Regions from separate parts of the Corynebacterium sp. LK2590 genome, predicted to be linked through region 3. Evidence: predicted binding sites of a transcription regulator. Region 3 holds the regulator's gene; each other region holds the start of a gene.
The links. The regulator LexA, encoded in region 3, represses DNA repair genes until DNA is damaged. The targets are predictions, from matches to a motif close to CGAACANNTGTTCG.
Positions count from the first base shown of each region.

Region 1 (4,276 bases), on a different contig from region 3:
TCGGCTCCTTCGCCGGCTGCGCCGCCACCGCTTACCCGATGGAATACGAGTTCCTGCGCCTGACCGTCAACCGGGGCGGCGGCCAGCCGGAGCAGATGTGGGGCCGCCAGGGCTCCGCGAACAACCGCTACAACGACGCCCTGATGAACTCGGAGAAGCTGCGCGGCACCAAGCTCTACATCTCCTCCGGTTCCGGCCTAGCCGATGAGACCGCCATGCCGAGCTACCTGCAGTCCAAGGGCGCCAGCCAGGCTGAGGCCGCCGTCGGCTCCGCCATCAACCAGGTCGAGGGCGGCGTCATCGAGGCCGGCGTCAACCACTGCACCCACAACCTCAAGGCCAAGCTGGACTCCCAGAAGATCCCGGCTACCTACAACTTCCGCAACGCCGGCGTCCACAACTGGACCGGCTGGCGCGAGGACCTGGAGAAGTCCTGGGCCACCTTCTGGCAGGCCTTCTACAACTAACGCTGCGTTCTAAGCGCGGGCCTTAACGCCGGTTCTCGGACTGGCTCCTGGGGCTTTCTGCAAGGGCGGTAGACTTAGCATCTATCATGATGCTTTCTTCTACCGCCCTTTCTGCTGTTGCTGGTTCTAGTGCCGGGGTTGCCTCTAACGCCACCCGGGACCCGTACACCAAGGTTGACTACAACCTGGGCTTTCGGGTGCGCCACTACCAGCTGGAGCTGGACTACAAGGTCGAGCCCAACCTGCTGTCTGCGCAGGCCACGCTGACCATCGAGGTGGGCGAGGAAGACCTGAACGCCCTGCAGCTCGACTTGGGCCCCGCGATGGCGGTGCGCCGCGTTAGCTGCCCCGGGGGCCCGCGGGTGGCCCGCTTTAAGACCTCGGGCGGCAAGCTGCGGATTTCCTTTGCGGAGCCGGTGGCATCGGGGGCAGAAATCACGCTGGCTATCCACTACGGCGGCAACCCGCGGCCCATCGCCAGCCCCTGGGGTGAAATCGGTTGGGAGGAAACCGAATCCGGTTCCCTAGTCGCCAGCCAGCCCAACGGGGCGCCGAGCTGGTTCCCGTGCGACGACCACCCGAGCCAGAAGGCGACCTTTGACCTCGCCATCACGGCCGACGACCCCTTCACCGTCGTCGCCAACGGCACGCTGGTCGACAAGGCCACGGCGGGGTCGTCGCGGACGGCGTGGCACTACCGCATCGATAAGCCTATGGCGACCTACCTGGCGACGGTGCAGGTGGGCGAGTTCAGCGAGTTCCGCCTGGGCCCCAACACGGTGGCGTACGCGCCCGCGGACCTGCGTGAACAGGTGACCGAGGAATTCGGGCGCCAGCAGGAGATGCTCGATTTCTTGGCCGAGACCTTCGGGCCGTACCCCTTCCCCGACTACCGCGTGGTCGTGACCGAAGACGAACTAGAAATCCCGCTGGAGGCGCAGGGCATTTCCATCTTTGGCTCCAACCACGTGCGCGGCGACCACGCCTTTGAGCGGCTCATCTTCCACGAGCTTTCCCACCAGTGGTTCGGCAACGCGGTGGGCCTCAGCCGCTGGCAGGACATCTGGCTCAACGAGGGTTTCGCCTGCTACTGCGAGTGGCTCTGGGGCGAGCACACCGGCCAGGCCACGGCCCACGATGCCGCCCACTCCCACTACTTGGTCCTCTCCCGCAAGCCCCACGACCTCCTGCTGGGCGACCCCGGCACCCGCGACATGTTCGACGACCGCGTCTACAAGCGCGGCGCCCTGTTCATCCACTCCCTGCGGCGCCTGCTTGGCGATGCCACCTTCTTCCCCCTCGTCCGCTCCTACCTCGCCGATAACCAGCACGGAAACGTGGTTGCGCAGGACTTCTGGGAGGCTCTGACGGGGGCTGTAGAAGACGCAGAAGAGGGCGCTTCCGGTGTTTCTGTTGCGGACGTGGAGGGCCTCTGGAACCAATGGCTGAACGAGCGGGAGTTGCCGCGGTTCCCGGAGTAGTTGGTGCTGGGTTGGCTTGGTTGGCTTGGTTGGCTTGGTTGGCTTGGTTGGCTGGGTTGGCTTGGTTCGCGGCCTAATTTAGTTTCGGCTTAAACTAAGCCAGCTCTGGCGAACAGGGACTTTAGAAAATTCGAACATATTTTCTTTTTTGCTGTTGACACGGGCTTTTTCGTCGGTATACTAGAACACGTAAGCGAACAAAGGTTCTATACGACGGTTCCTTAGGGGGTGACCGCCATGACTGACCAGCACGACGAAATCCTAGCAACGCTCAAAGAAATCTCTGGCTCCATGGAGCGGTTACGCTCCCTGATGAAGAAACCCGAAGACCTGTCCTTTGGACGCCTTCACCGCGGCTTCGAGGCCTTCGAATACGCCTTCAACAACAAGACCGTCATCGATGCCGCCTTCGCCTTCCTCGCCGAGCGCGACGACGCCGGCCGCCAGGTCGGCTCATCCAAGGCCATCGACTACCTCATGGCACGCCTCGGCCTGGATTTTGCCACCGCCCGGGAGCGTCTCGAGACCGGCCGCGATCTGTTCAGCCCTCTCGAGGAGGCCGCGCCCGCCCCGGAACCGACTCCCCTGCCCGACGACGCCCAGGCTGTCAGCGATGAGGAGCGCGCCCGCCAGCAGGCCGCCGACGCGGAAGCGCAGCGCCGCGCACAGGCGGAAAAGGAAGCTGAGGAGCGTCGCCGCAAGCGCCTCCTGGAGGACGGCCAAACCACCAGCGCCAAGGTGCTGGCGATGATTGAGTCGGAGCTCAAGCACCTCAATCAGCACGCCACCCCGGGCCGCAAGCAGCTGCGCGAGCAGGCCCTGGAAAAGGCAAAAGATACCTCGCTGCACACGCTGCGGGACTGGCTGCGCAAGCAGATTAAGAACGCCAACCTGGCCGCCCGCACCCCGGAAGGCACCAAGGACAAGGACGCAGCCTACAAGAAGCGCCGGCTATCCCTGTCCAACCCGGACGCCGACGGCGGCGTGCACGTCCGCGGCTACCTGGACCCCGCCACCGCCGCGCTCGTCAAGAGCGCCCTGGCGAACGCCCGCAACGCGGATAACGCCGCTTTGAAGGAAAGCGGGCTGGACCAGGAAGACAAGCGCAGCTTCCAAGAACGCAACGTGGACCACCTGCGCTATATCTGCCGGCGGTACCTATCCTCCAAGGACCAGTCCACCGGTGGTGCGGCGGGCCTTCTGGTCACCCTCACCATGGACGACCTCGAGAACATGACCGGCGACAGCCGCTTCCCCACCACCGCGGGAATCTCGGTCAGCCCGCTCGACCTTCTCCGGATGGGGCTGGCTGAGCACGACTTCCTCTGCGTCCTCGACCCCCACGGCTTCCCGCTCGAGCTAGCGCGCAATAAGCGCACGGCGAGCCTCTGGCAAAAGATTGCCCTGGCCGCCTCCGAGCTGGTGTGCACCCACCCGGACTGCAACCGGGCCTGGATTGACTGCGACGTCCACCACGTCATCGCCTGGGCTTTGGGAGGAGATACCGATATTTCCAACCTCACGCTCCGGTGCCGGCGCCATCACGTGGATAACAACGACTTCCGGGATGGTGCCAACAACATGGGCCACGCCGACAGGTCCCCCGATACCGGGCGCACCGGCCACCGGGCCGGGCCGGGACAACCGCTGCGGTTCAACGAATCGCCCGCGGCCCAGCAATCGTGCGGCCATAAGGTCCGCCACCGCGGGGCACCAACCGCAGGGGCTAGCCCCGGCGCCGAGGATCCCCCGCCAAAGTCGCACAGCCAGGCTCCTTTGTTTAGTTAAGATGTTGTCCCTGTTCACCCTCCCCTGCCAAGGGCACGCCCGTGTGTCCTGGCGGGGATTCACGCGTGCCTGGGCTCTTGAGGCTCCTCGGGGCTGTTCGGAGCTGCCCGGGGCTGCTGAGGACTGTTCGGGGCAGCTTGGGTCCACTGGGCTGCTCGGGGTGGGAGATGGTCGCCGGGGATCTTGGCGGGGATCTAACGGTAAGTGCTGGCAGCGGGAGTTGCCAGCGGGGGGTTGGCTGCGGGAGTTGGCTGCAGAACTTTGGAGCGGGAGATGGCGGTGGCAGGCTCCGCGGGATCCGCTGAAGTAGGATGGTGACCATTATGTCTACGTTGCTCGTGACCGGCGGGGCCGGCTTCATCGGTTCCAATTTCGTCCGGCTGACCCTAGCGGAAACCGACTACTCGGTGGTCGTCCTCGACAAGCTGACCTACGCGGGGAACCGCGCCAGCATCGCCGATCTGGAGGGGGACCGCTGCTCCTTCGTCCAGGGCGACATCGCGGACGTAGAACTGGTTAACCAGGTCATGCGGGACGTTG
Region 1 covers NZ_JAYWMH010000006.1:33,444-37,719, forward strand. The annotation lists gene VVR85_RS08265 (alpha/beta hydrolase) at 1-467, shown strand, start outside; gene VVR85_RS08270 (M1 family metallopeptidase) at 554-1,948, shown strand; gene VVR85_RS08275 (DUF222 domain-containing protein) at 2,186-3,736, shown strand; gene rfbB (dTDP-glucose 4,6-dehydratase) at 4,057-4,276, shown strand, end outside.
Region 1: the regulator LexA is predicted to act here: its motif matches at 2,080-2,093, upstream of VVR85_RS08275 (DUF222 domain-containing protein).

Region 2 (4,276 bases), on a different contig from region 3:
CCAAGGAGGCAAAGGACTGGGAGTGCGACTCCGGGAAGCCGTAGGCGGCAAACGCCACGATCTTGTTCCAGAGCTTGTCCGCCGTCTCCCCGGTGATCCCGTGGGTGGCGGCCAGGCCGGCGAAGAACTGGTCTTTCAGCGCGGCCATCTTCTCCGGCGAGCGCTTCGAGCCCATCGCGCGGCGCAGATCGTCGGCCTGGGCGCCGGTAAAACCGGCGGCATCGACGGCAATCTGCATCAGTTGTTCCTGGAACAGCGGGATCCCCAGCGTCTTGCCCAGGGACTTTTCCAGCACCGGGTGATCGTAGGTGACCTCCTCCAGCCCGTCGCGGCGGCGCAGGTACGGGTGCACGGACCCGCCCTGGATGGGGCCCGGGCGGATGAGGGCGACCTCGACGACCAGGTCGAAGAAGACGCGGGGCTTCAGCCGCGGCAGGGTGGCCAGCTGCGCACGGGACTCGACCTGGAAGACGCCGACGGCATCAGCCCGGCAGAGCATGTCGTAGACGGCCTCCTCCGCCAGATCTAGCTCCCAGAGGTTGACCTCACGGCCGGTCGACTCGGCCACCAGGTCCTGCATGTGGTGCAGGGCCTCCAGCATGCCCAGCCCCAGCAGGTCGAATTTGACCAGGCCGGCGGCCGCGCAGTCGTCCTTGTCCCACTGCAGCACCGAGCGACCCTCCATCCGCGCCCACTCCATGGGCACCACGTCCGCGATAGGCCTATCGCACAGCACCATCCCGCCGGAGTGGATGCCCAGGTGCCGCGGCTGGCCCAGGAATTCCTCGGCGAGTGCGACCACGTCCGCCGGGGGCTCGTCGGTGCCCTTCGACCAGGCGTCCGCGCTGCCCTGCGGGTAGCCCAGGGCGCGGGCGGCGTCCCGGGTCGCACCCTTGCGGCGGTAGGTGTTGACGTTGGCCACCTGCGCGGCCTGCTGGCGCCCGTAGGCGGAGTAGACGTACTGGATGACCTCCTCGCGGCGGCCGGACTCAATATCAACGTCGATATCCGGCGGGCCGTCCCGGTCCGGGGACAAGAAGCGCTCGAAGAGCAGGCCCGCGGAGATGGGCTCCGCGTTCGTGATGCCGAGAGCGAAGCAGACCGCGGAGTTGGCGGCGGAGCCGCGGCCCTGGCACAGGATGTTTTCCCGGCGGCAGAAATCCACCAGGTCCGTGACGATGAGGAAATAGCCGGGAAAGCCCAGCTGCTCCACCACGGCGAGCTCGTGTTCTATCTGTTTTTTCGCGCGCTCGCGGATATCGGCCGGCCGGCTCGCGTAGCGCTTGCGCGCCCGCACGTAAACCAGCGTACGCAGCCAGGTCATCTCCGTGTGCCCGTCCGGCACGTCAAAGTGCGGCAGGTTGGGCACCAAAACGTCCCAGCGGAAGCTGCAGTCGCGCCCCAGCTGGGCCGCGGCGGCCAGCAGATCCTCGCGCCCGGGAAGCAGGCGCGCCATGTCCTCGCCGGAGCGCAGCCAGCTCGCCCCCATCGGGTGCTGGTCCGGGTCCGCCTGCTGCAGGGACTGCCGGTGGGCCAAGGCGTTTTTCGCCGCCGCCAGGCGGGCCTGGGTGCGCCGCGCCGCCGCCGGGCGGGCGCTCGCGATAGCCCGCAGCCCCCAGCCGTCCCGGGCGGCATCCAGCCGGCGGTGGCGGTCCGCGTCCGCCGGCACCATGGTGCTGGCGTATTCAAGCACCACGTTGTCGGCCCCGGCGGCGCCCACCAGCTGCTCCAACCGGTCCACCCAGTCCACGTCGGCGAGGTAGACCACCTCCTCGCCCAGGGCGCGGGCGACCTGCGCCAGCGGCGGGTAGGCGGTCTTGCCCTTCTCCCCAGCCGCCATCTTGGCCTGGGCGATAAGCCGCGACAGGCGCCGGTAGCCCTCCGGGCCGCGCGCCAGCACCGTCAGGACGCCCTCGTCCAGGCTCAGCTCGGCGCCGAAGACCGTGGGCAGGCCCGCGCGGGCGGCGGCTTCGGCGAATTTCATCAGGCCGTAGAACCCGTCCCTGTCCACCAGCGCCAGGGATTCCAGGCCTAGTTCAACTGCGCGTTCGACCAACTCCTCCGGCTCGGAGGCGCCCTGCAGGAAGGAATAGCTCGACACGGCGTGCAGCTCCGCAAACGGCACCGCGGATTTCCCCTTAGCCCGCGGTACGTCCTGCTCAGCGCTGTGGTTTACGGGCACAGGCGTGAGCGCCGGGCGGCCGGAAAGGATCCGCTCCAGCCGCGACCAGCTCAGCGCCCGTCCACCGTTGAATCTCACGCCGCACAGCCTAGCAAGATACGAACTCGTGTTCTAATTACTCGCACCTTACAAACCGAGCAGTCTGTGAATATGCATAAAATCTGCAAGTAAATAGACAAAGCGGTATACAGACTGTTAGGTTATAACCCATCGAGGTTGCGCGCCCCGCAACCCGCTTTATTACGCCTGCCGACGGCGCTCGGGCACTGCCCCGAGACACCGCCCGGCCTTATAAAAGTCACACAGAAAAGGACCATTCTCATGCAGATCCGTCGCGCACTTGCCGCAGCCGCCGCCACCGTCGTGGCAGCGACCGGCCTGGTTGCCTGCTCCTCCGACTCCGAGGGCGGGGAAATTACCAAGGATTCGAAGATCGCCGTCGGCACCACCGACGCCTCCAAGAAGGCCTGGGCGGCATTCGAGACCGCCGCCAAGGACCAGGGCTTCGACCTGGATATCGTCAATTACTCGGATTACACCACCCCGAACCAGGCCCTGGAGCAGGGCGAGCTGGACACCAACAACTTCCAGCACCTGAAGTTCCTGGCCGAGTACAACAAGGGCAACGGCACCGACCTGGTGCCGATCGCCGCCACCGAGATCGTGCCGCTGGCCCTGTTCTGGAAGGACCACAACTCCCTGGACGGCATCGAGGGCGAAAACGTCGCCATCCCGAACGACTCCACCAACCAGGGCCGCGCCATCAACCTGCTGGTCCAGCAGGACCTGGTCACCCTGAAGCAGGACGGGCTTATTACCCCGACCCCGGCCGACATTGACGAGAAGGCCTCCAAGGTCAAGGTCACCCCGGTCGGCGCCGAGCAGACCACCTCCGCCTACAGCGAGGGCACCCCGGCCGTCATCAACAACTCCTTCCTGGAGCGCGCCGGCATCGACCCGACCACCGCGGTGGTCCAGGACGACCCGAACTCCGAGGAGGCCGAGCCCTACATCAACGTCTTCGCCGTGCGCTCGGAGGACGCCGACAACGAGACCCTCAAGGAGCTCGTCAAGATCTGGCACACCCCCGAGGTCCAGGAAGCCGTGCAGGAAGACTCCAAGGGCACCTCCGTTTCCGTGGAGCGCACCCCGGAGGAACTGCAGGACATCCTCAAGCGCCTGGAAGAAGACCTCTAAACTTAACTCCCGGCACCTTCCACCCCGCCGACGCGCCCAGCCCACTGGCTACCGCGTTGCCGGGGTTGTACCACGTTTAATGAACCCGCTACTGCACACGCAACAACCAAGGGGCTTTTAGTGACCGAATCACCCACCACCGGAACCCGCGTCGAGTTCCGCCACGTATCCAAGGTCTTTGAGCATAAAAAGACCACCACCCGGGCGCTCGACGATGTCAGCCTGACCGTGGAGCCCGGCGAAATCATGGGCATCATCGGCTACTCCGGCGCCGGCAAGTCCACCCTGGTGCGCCTCATCAACGGGCTCGACACCCCGACCGAGGGCGAGCTGTTGCTGGACGAGACCAACATCGCCGGCATGTCGGAGAAGAAGCTGCGCTCCCTGCGCCGCTCCATCGGCATGATTTTCCAGCAGTTCAACCTGTTCAACTCCCGCACGGCCGCCGGCAACATCGAATACCCGCTGCAGCTGGCCGGCGTGGCCAAGGCCGAGCGCAAGCGCCGCGTGCAGGAGCTCCTGGAATTCGTCGGCCTGGGCGACAAGGGCTCGAGCTACCCGGAGCAGCTCTCCGGCGGGCAGAAGCAGCGCGTCGGCATCGCCCGCGCGCTGGCCACCAACCCGCGCCTCCTGCTGGCCGACGAGGCCACCTCCGCGCTGGACCCGCAGACCACCCACGAGGTCCTCGAGCTGCTGCGCCAGGTCAACCAGAAATTCGGCATCACCATCGTGGTCATTACCCACGAGATGGAGGTCGTGCGCTCCATCGCCGATAAGGTCGCCGTCATGGAGCAGGGCCGCGTGGTCGAGCAAGGCTCCATCTACGAGGTCTTCTCCAACCCGCAGACCCCGGTGGCGCAGCGCTTCGTGTCCACTTCCCTGCGCAACACCCCGGAC
Region 2 covers NZ_JAYWMH010000004.1:974-5,249, reverse strand. The annotation lists gene VVR85_RS06055 (error-prone DNA polymerase) at 1-2,260, opposite strand, end outside; gene VVR85_RS06050 (MetQ/NlpA family ABC transporter substrate-binding protein) at 2,504-3,379, shown strand; gene VVR85_RS06045 (methionine ABC transporter ATP-binding protein) at 3,500-4,276, shown strand, end outside.
Region 2: the regulator LexA is predicted to act here: its motif matches at 2,282-2,295, upstream of VVR85_RS06055 (error-prone DNA polymerase).

Region 3 (4,276 bases):
AACGCCTCGGCACCGCGCACGCGGTGTCCCTGCGACGCATCCAGAAGGCTGTCGACAAGCTGGCCTAGCGCCGCGCTGCCGCGGCCGAAGCCTAGAAGTTGCTCCGGTCGCGGCGCTTCATCAGGCGGATCTCCGACTCGAAATCATCCGCGCTGTCGAAGGATTTATACACGGAGGCGAAGCGCAGGTACGCCACCTCGTCGAGGTCGCGCAGCGGGTCGAGGATGGCCAGGCCGATATCGTTGGCGTTGATCTGGGAGCTGCCGTGGCTGCGCACGGTCTCCTCCACTTCCTGGGCCAGGCGCTTCAAGGCGTCGTCCGAGACATCACGGCCCTGGCAGGCCCGGCGCACGCCGCGGATCAGCTTGTCGCGGCTAAACGGCTCGGACAGGCCGTTGCGCTTGACCACGGACAGCACCGCCTTTTCGACCGTGGTGAAACGGCCCCGGCACGAAGAACACTCGCGCCGGCGGCGGATGGAAGCACCCGCGTCAACGACGCGGGAGTCGATGACGCGTGACTGTTCGTGGTGACAAAATGGGCAATACAACTCGGCTCGCTCCCCGTATCTTTCTAGCTTCCCGGTTTCATCCGCACCAGCGGACCACGCGGATGCCTTACCAGTCTACTGCGCGCGGCGATGGGAAAGCCGAGTGCCCGGACCGCGGCCTAGTTCAGGTGAGCCTGCTGGGTGATGGCACTGTCCACGGCTCCCATCGAGCTGGCGGACTCCGGGCCGTCAACAAGCCCCATGCCCGCCGCCAGCGTGCCCAAGAAGACTGCACATCCGAACACAGCGCCGAGCGCGTAGTTGCCCTTCTGGCGCCCCTGCTCGGAGACCATCCCGCGCGGCTGCCCTGCGAAATCCTCGGCGCTCAGCGCGGGCTGCGAACGACGGTCTGTTCGATTATCTAGCGTGAGCGTTCGAGAATAGCGCGACCCCACGCCAGCCGGGCCGTGCCCCGACCAGGCGGGCGCGCCCTGCCGATCCCCGAAATCTCGGACCGATGGCTCCCACACCGCGGCCGCGGGCACCACGGAAGGGGTGCGGGAACCGGTGCGGTAAGCTGCAAATTCGGTGTTAGCGATACGGCGGTCATCAAATGCGAGAGTCATAGTAATCTTTCCTTTCCTTGGTGCCACCGAGTCTAAATCCGGACCCCGACATGGCACCGACTTTCCTTCGTTCGAATGTTCGAATTAGGTTCTGTGTTCGATTTATAGCAGGGTTCCCAAAATTTGTCTAGCGCACGGGCGAAGATCTCGAACATTTGTACATTTCGTGCTAGAAAGGAAGGTAGGAATTTTCGCGGGCCCGCAGCGCCTGTGTCCCCCACTAACCGACCTGCTAGTCAACTTGGAGAGTTAAAGACCATGGCCCGACCCAGCAAATCCTCACAAAAACCGACACTCGACTCCTTAAGCGCCCGCCAGCGGCGCATCCTCGAGGTCATTCACGACGCCGTACTCCTGCGCGGCTATCCGCCGAGCATCCGCGAGATCGGTGACGCCGCCGGCCTGCAGTCGACCTCCTCGGTGGCCTACCAGCTCAAGCAGCTGGAGGAGAAGGGCTTCCTGCGGCGCGATCCCAACAAGCCGCGCGCCGTCGATGTCCGCCACCTCAACACCGAGAAGGAAGACGCGAAGGCCGAGAAGGCCAGCAAGTCCGCGGATCTCCCGCAGACCCCGCCCGATGCCGGCCAGGTCAGCTACATCCCCGTCGTCGGGCGCATTGCCGCCGGGACCCCCATCACGGCCGAGGAAAACATCGACACCTACTACCCCATGCCGGATGAGGTCGTCGGCGGCGGCGATCTCTACATGCTGCAGGTCGTCGGCGACTCCATGCGGGACGCCGGCATCCTGGACGGGGACTGGGTCATCGTCCGCTCGCAGTCCACGGCGGAGGAAGGCGACTTCGTCGCAGCCCTCCTGGAGGGCGAGGAAGCCACCGTCAAGGAGTTCCACCGCGACTCCACCGGGGTGTGGCTGCTGCCCCACAATGACGCCTATTCCCCTATCAACGGGGAGGAATCGGAAATCATGGGCAAGGTCGTCTCCGTGATGCGCAAGCTCTAATTCCCCGGAACATTCCGCGTTATTCCCCCTTTCTGAGGTAGCGGGGCATGCAAAAGGTCACTCCCGCCTCATGGCCGTAGTTCCGATTTGCCCGATCTACCTCAAGAAATACCCAAGCAACCCAAGAACCGGGTGCTTGGGTTTTTCTGTTTGTGTTTGCCCACGCGGTTTTTCTGGAACAATTTGAGTAGACCCATTTCACCGTGTGCGCGCGCCCATCCGCGCGCGTACCCACGGACCGAGGAGAACTACCCAATGTATGCAGAAGAACGCCGTCGGCAGATTGCGTCCCTCACCGCCGTCGAGGGACGCGTCAATGTCACGGAACTCTCCCATAAATTCGACGTCACCGCCGAGACCATCCGCCGCGACCTGGCCGTCCTGGACCGCGAGGGCGTCGTCCACCGCGTCCACGGCGGTGCGGTGGCCTCGCAGACCTTCCAGACCGCCGAGTTCACCCTGGACACGCGCTCGCGCTCGGCCACCGGGGCGAAATCCGCGATCGCCGAGGCGGCCCTCGAATTCCTCCCCGAGACCCCGGGCAGCATCTTCCTGGACGCCGGCACCACCACGAACGCGCTAAGCGATCTCATCGCAGCGAGTCCCCTGGCCAACCAACTGTCGATCGTGTCGAACAGCCTGCCCATTGCCCTGTCGCTGGCCAATAATGGCATCAAGGACGTACAACTACTGGGCGGTACGGTGCGCGGCATAACCCAGGCCGTGGTCGGCGATACCGCCCTGCGCACCATGGCGCTGCTGCGCGCCGACGTCGCGTTCATCGGCACCAACGCCCTGACCCTGGATCACGGACTGTCCACCGCAGACGCCCAGGAGGCGGCCATCAAGGCCGCGTTCGTGACCAACGCCCGAAAGGTTGTGGTCCTGTGTGACTCTTCCAAGCTGGGCAACGACTACCTGGTCAGCTTCGCCAAGATTTCGGACATCGACGTCGTCATCACGGACTCGGCGGCACCGCAAAGCTTCGTTGACGCGCTGCGCGAGCGCGAGATCACCGTGGTCATCGTCGACGCTTAACCCCCTCCAATACAAACAACCCGGCACAAGCCCCGCGTTAAGGCGGCGGCTCGGCCGGGTTGTTTAGTTGGACTGCCGGGGCCGTTAGCTTTCGACCTCAGGCTGCGCGAGCTCCTCAATGAGTTCGCGGACCTTGTCGCGCGCCTCCGAGGGGCCTTCGCAGGACACGGCTGCGGCGGCGATCTTGCGGCAGTCCTCGAGGCTGAGCTCGGCCAGCTGCGCGCCCACGCCGGCAACGGCGGTCGAGGCGGCCGACAGGGAGTTAACCCCCAGGCCGGTGAGGACGGCGGCGAGCATCGGATCCGCGGCGGCCTCGCCGCAGACACCTACGGGAACGTTGTTGTCGCCGCCGACCACGCAGGTGTGCTGGATAAGGCGCAGCACGGCGGGCTGCCAGGGGTCGGTCAGGTACGCCAGCTGCGGCGACAGGCGGTCCGCGGCCATGGTGTACTGGGTCAGGTCGTTGGTGCCGATGGAGACGAAGTCCAGGTGCGGCATGATGGTATCGGCCATGAGGGCCGCGGCGGGGACCTCGATCATCGCGCCCGGGATAAGGTTGCGTTCCCGGCACAGGCCGGCGAACCAGCGGGCCTCGTTCGCGGTAGCCACCATCGGGGCCATGACCCAGGTCTGCGCGCCTTCCGGGCGCTGTTCGGCGGCTTGGGCGATGGCGTCGAGCTGCCGGGTCAGCAGCGACTCGTTGTCGCGGGCGATGCGCAGGCCGCGCACGCCCAGCGCCGGGTTCTCCTCATCATCGAGGGTGGCGTAGCTAATCGGCTTGTCCGAGCCGGCGTCCAGCGTGCGCACGACGACCTTGCGGTCGCCGAAGGCGTTGAAGACCTTGGAGTAAATCTGTGCCTGCTCGTCGACGCTCGGTTCCTCCGAGGCGTTGAGGAAGGACAGCTCGGTGCGGTACAGGCCCACGCCCTCGGCCTGGGTGCCAGCGGCCAGCCGGGCGGCGTTGCCGTCGGCGACGTTGGCAAGCAGCTGCACGCGGTAGCCGTCGCTGGTTTGGGCCGGACCCTCCCACTGGGCGATCTTGGCGGCCTTGGCCTGGTACTCGGCCACGGCGGCCTGGGAGCTGTCGGCGTCCGCGCCGGTTTCGACCAGCCCGCGGGAACCGTCCACGAACAGCCACTCGCCCGCGCTGAGCTCGCGC
Region 3 covers NZ_JAYWMH010000001.1:306,228-310,503, reverse strand. The annotation lists gene hrpA (ATP-dependent RNA helicase HrpA) at 1-68, shown strand, start outside; gene nrdR (transcriptional regulator NrdR) at 92-550, opposite strand; gene VVR85_RS01425 (hypothetical protein) at 670-1,116, opposite strand; gene lexA (transcriptional repressor LexA) at 1,327-2,079, shown strand; gene VVR85_RS01415 (DeoR/GlpR family DNA-binding transcription regulator) at 2,335-3,117, shown strand; gene ptsP (phosphoenolpyruvate--protein phosphotransferase) at 3,202-4,276, opposite strand, start outside.